DNA from 2 places in the Paenibacillus sp. FSL P2-0089 genome. Region 2 is predicted to be linked to the other one. Evidence: predicted binding sites of a transcription regulator. Region 2 holds the regulator's gene; the other holds the start of a gene.

Region 1 (2,399 bases), 1.3 Mb from region 2:
GGTGCGGTAATGGCCGTGCTGCTGCTGTATTGGAAGAAGTATGTGAACATCGGGATGAATATGCTGAAGCTGGACTTCTCCAAGAGCAAGGGGTTGAACGCCATCCACATGCTGCTGGCTATGGTTCCGGCACTAGTGGTGTATCTGCTCTTCAAAGACACGATCAAGAGCCAGTTATTCGGCCCCAAGCCGGTCTTAATTGGTCTGATTGCCGGTGGCCTATTGATGATCCTCGCTGCACGCAGCAGGAGATCCGTAACGTCGGAGACGGTAGACGGGATAGACTACAAGCAAGCCTTCGGCATCGGGCTGTTCCAGTGTCTGGCACTGTGGCCCGGGTTCTCCAGATCCGGTTCGACGATCTCAGGCGGTCTGCTGCTGGGAACCAGCCAGAAAGCCGCTGCGGACTTCACCTTCCTGATCTCCGTGCCGGTGATGTTCGGAGCAAGCCTCCTGGACCTGTATGACAGCAGGGATCTACTCAGTACAGATACGCTGACCCTGATGCTGATCGGATTCGTGACGTCCTTCCTCGTAGCCATGATTGCTGTAGTCACGTTCATCAAGCTGATCAAGCGGCTCCGCCTGGAGTGGTTCGCGCTGTACCGGTTCGTGTTAGCGGGGCTGTTCTATGTAATTGTTATACTGTAAAATCCTGCTTTCAGCCGTATTCCTTAGGCTCCTGTAGCAGGATGGAGAAGGTCTGGGTAACGTGGTCCACTTCAATCGTCTCGATACCCACAAAATCCGGAATTTCAGGATGAACGGCATCCACGCTATATTCAGGGTGAGTCAGCAATAATTGAATGACTTTCAAGGCTTCCACGTTAATCTTGATCCCCTTTACAGTAGAATCTAACCCTGTTATAGAGGGGAATCTCCGCCCTCCGGGTCTATAGCGTATTATCCCCGCAGCGCTTAGCGAATATGTCTGTGGATGATATTTCTGTCTTCGTTACGTTCCATAACAGCCATTAATTGCCCCTGGAAAATCCGTCTCTGGATCTGGTCGATCCGCTGCAGCGCGAGGGGAACGGGAACCTGGAACGCTACAGCCAGCTCGGCAACGGCATCCTCACGAAGCTCGGGCAGCGTATTCGCGGAGATCATACTATAGGGCATGGAGGCATACAGAATGAACCGGTCGGATTCATCTCTCTGCGCCTGCGTGAACACTCCGGGCATAAGCGTAGACTTGCCGGCATGCCGCAGCAGATGACAGAGCTCGTGGAGGAATTCCAGCCGCTGCAGCTCGGGAGGGAGGCGGTTGTCGATGAACATACTGTACATTCCGGCCGCAGCCTCAATCGCCTTGCTTCTGACATCCAGATAGTGTACCCAGATATTGAGCTGCTTCGCTATGTAATCAATGGAGATATCGGCCGGCTTGCGGACGCCAATGCGCTGGTATAGATCCTCTGTCCATCTCTCCAAAGCGGTCATCTGATAATAGCCTTGCATAATCCATCACCCCATATATAAGATCGTATGTTCGTGTTATTGGCCAAAAGAAAAGCCCTTAAGGGCTAAGCAGCAGTTCAGCGCGTACTCTTCAACGGCTGAAATATGGAACGGGTGTTCCTATGTATGTAAGCATAAAGGAATTACGCCCGAATATCAAGTGTTTTTCCCAAGGTGGGGTGCGTGGCCTGACTCAGCATCTGAACCATATCCTGGGCGCTGCTCTGCGCCTGCTCCTTGGCAAGGCTCATCACCTGCAGCCCTGCGGCCTGCTGTAAGGATGACTGGCTCATCACTACGGATAATGCAGCAATATCCATCCGGCATTCCTCCCTTCATTTGTTGTTAAGCTATTGCTTCATACTCTATATCGACTACTGGACGCCTGTCCGTTAGGTGAAAGGCATTTCTTTGCCAATTGGCCCATGCAACGGGGCGGAATTCCACATATTCTGTGCTGTATTCAATATTCAAGAGGAGGAATTAATTATGGGAGCAGAGTATGGTTGCGGTTGTGGAAATAACGTAGGTGGAGTGAATCAGGGACCTCCAATCGTTCCGGTAGTAAGCCCTTGGACTTCGACAGGTGCCATTCTGGTTCTGTTCATTCTGCTGGTTATCATCACTAAAGCCTGTTTGTTCTAGAACCGCCTATAGCCAGTGTAGCCCTGTCCGGCCTGTGCCGGATAGGGCTATTTCTTTTTCTTCTTATGAGCACGGACCGTTGGCCCGATCTGGCGTTTGATTCTGCCTGTAGCTGCATCGGTTTCAATAATATAGAGCTCCTTGACTGTTCCTGCAAGCGCGAACCATTCCTGTAAGGCTTCAGCTTCGGACATAGGGCCGTACAGCCGTTTGCCCCGATAACAGATATAGAACACTTCCGGCTCTCCATCTAAGTTATATTATCCCATTTCATTCTACGCTTTATCGCAGTG
Region 2 (2,399 bases):
TCTTGGCATCTCTTATACTATCCAAGTGTAAAAGAGGTGTACAGATGAGCCAAAGAGAACGTAACCGGATTCGCAGAGCCATTAATGTCCTGCTGACACAGCGGGCAATTCTGCTGGAGAGACTGGAAGAAATCAATGAGAATCTGCGCAGAGTGCCTAGAGGTTCGCGGGCCAGAAGAGAACTGCTGGCAGCCAGAGAATCGATCCGCGAGGCCATCCGTTTGAATACGGTGGCTATCCGTCTGTTGAGAAGTGTGCTGTAGTCTGTATCCGCTCTAATTCATATGAGTCACAGGAACCCTTGGGACGCAATCTGGCGTCTCAAGGGTTTTTGCGACTTTCCTATTCCCGGATGGTGACACGTGTACCTATGGGAACGAGGGCGGCTAGAGCCAGAACATCTGCGTTATACATACGAATACAGCCGTGTGAGACCATGTGGCCGATGGAGGATGGGTCATTGGTTCCGTGGATGCCGTAATGCGGTTTGGACAGTCCCATCCAGAAGGCACCGAACGGACCGCCCGGATTGGGCTGTTTGTTAATGATGGTGTATTCGCCTACAGGCGAGACGGTTAACATTTTGCCGATGCCGACAGGGAAGCCTCTGGTGACAACGTCATTATCCAGCAGGTACAGCATGCGCTGTGACAGATCGACGATAATTCGGTAATTGGGCATACAGATCAGCACTCCTTTGTAACAGGATATGTGCGGAGCTGAGCAGCGGTTCACAGAAAAAGTGGCCAAAAAGCCGAATGAGAACAAATGTTTGCATTCGGCTTTTTGGCCACTACACGAAGTAAAATGAACATAAAACAGGCTGCTTCGCATGGTGCGGAGCAGCCTGTTCTTAAGCGGGGAGTAGATTAGTGGATATCGCGGAATAATCCGATGACCCGGCCCAAAATCGTAACGCGGTTGAGGCGGAGAGGCTCGTACGCCGGATTCTCCGGCTGCAGCCTGATATGATCCCGTTCCTTGTAGAAGGTCTTGACAGTTGCTTCATCTTCTTCGGTCATCGCTACAACAATATCGCCGTTGTCGGCAGTCTGCTGCTGGCGCACGATGACATAATCCCCGTTCATAATTCCGGCATCCACCATACTGTCACCAAGAACAGATAGCATAAATACCTTGTTATCGCCTACATAATGAGCAGGCAATGGGAAGTAATCCTCAATATTCTCTGTAGCTGTAATAGGAACACCAGCTGTAACCTTACCCACGACCGGGATGCGGGTAACGGTCTGGACAAATTGATGCACATTCTCTGAATCTTCCTGGCCGAGTAATTCAATGGCACGCGGTTTCGTTGGGTCACGCCGGATCAGGCCCTTCTTCTCAAGCCGGTCCAAGTGACCATGCACGGTAGAGCTGGAGGCCAGGCCGACAGCCTCGCCAATCTCGCGGACGGACGGAGGATAACCCTTGCTGCGGACTTCATTACGTATAAATTCCAGGATCGCCAGCTGACGACTAGAAATCTTTGACATCGGTATCAACCCCATATACTATGTTTGGGAAAATTATAACATAGAACTTCCGTTCGTACAAACATAAGTTCTAAAATGAGGAAAATAAGAGAATGAAAATAAAGAGAACAAATGTTCCGAAAAAACTATTGATCGAAACACATGTTCGTGTTATATTATTTTCGAAAGCAAGAACATGTGTTTGGAGGATGATGATCATGTTAAAGTATAGTACATACAACAGCATCTACAATAATGAGGATATCAAGGTGTCCGCTCCCGGTAATCCAACTGCTTATAGTTATGTAACCAAGATCAAGGACGGGATTCTTCATAGTCTCGCTGCGCTCTCATCACTATTCCGTCAGGTCAGCCTGATGAAGCTGGTCCTGGTGCTGATGCTTGTTATTTCGGGATTCACTGTGGTGGGGAATGTTTTTGCCGGTTCGGTCTCTTCACTGAAGCCGGATAAACGGATCGTAGTCGAACGCGGAGATACCTTATGGAGTATTGCGTTAAGCAACAAGCCTGAGGACATGAAGACTGCCGTATATATAGAAGGAATAATGAAGACGAATCATTTGGAGAACAGCGGCATTAAGGCCGGAGATATTCTGACTTTACCTTTATACTGAAGGAATATGTCAGACTAATGATCGACTGTGAGAGCTTTCAGGGGGTAGACCTTGACAAGCTCTTTTTCTCATGGCAAAGTTAAAATGAATTTAGAGGGAGGGAAACGTATTGAATATTGACGAATTGGTCGCACGCATCAATGAATTGGCACGCAAAGCTAAGAACGGCGGCCTGAATGACGAGGAACTGGCTGAACGTGCCAAGCTCCGCGAGATGTACCTGGGGAATATCCGCACTAACTTTCGGGCCCAGCTTGATACCATCGAAATTGTGGACAATCCGGAGCAT

The links. The regulator LexA, encoded in region 2, represses DNA repair genes until DNA is damaged. The targets are predictions, from matches to a motif close to CGAACATATGTTCG.
Region 1: the regulator LexA is predicted to act here: its motif matches at 1,482-1,495, upstream of NST69_RS22240 (ImmA/IrrE family metallo-endopeptidase).

What each region holds. Positions count from the first base shown of each region.
Region 1 is NZ_CP152006.1:5,316,216-5,318,614, reverse strand. It holds gene NST69_RS22250 (undecaprenyl-diphosphate phosphatase) at 1-651, shown strand, start outside; gene NST69_RS22245 (hypothetical protein) at 662-826, opposite strand; gene NST69_RS22240 (ImmA/IrrE family metallo-endopeptidase) at 919-1,461, opposite strand; gene NST69_RS22235 (YjfB family protein) at 1,605-1,781, opposite strand; gene NST69_RS22230 (hypothetical protein) at 1,951-2,106, shown strand; gene NST69_RS22225 (hypothetical protein) at 2,154-2,342, opposite strand.
Region 2 is NZ_CP152006.1:4,000,891-4,003,289, reverse strand. It holds gene NST69_RS16560 (hypothetical protein) at 45-263, shown strand; gene NST69_RS16555 (L,D-transpeptidase) at 343-681, opposite strand; gene lexA (transcriptional repressor LexA) at 870-1,496, opposite strand; gene NST69_RS16545 (LysM peptidoglycan-binding domain-containing protein) at 1,694-2,110, shown strand; gene NST69_RS16540 (DUF896 domain-containing protein) at 2,220-2,399, shown strand, end outside.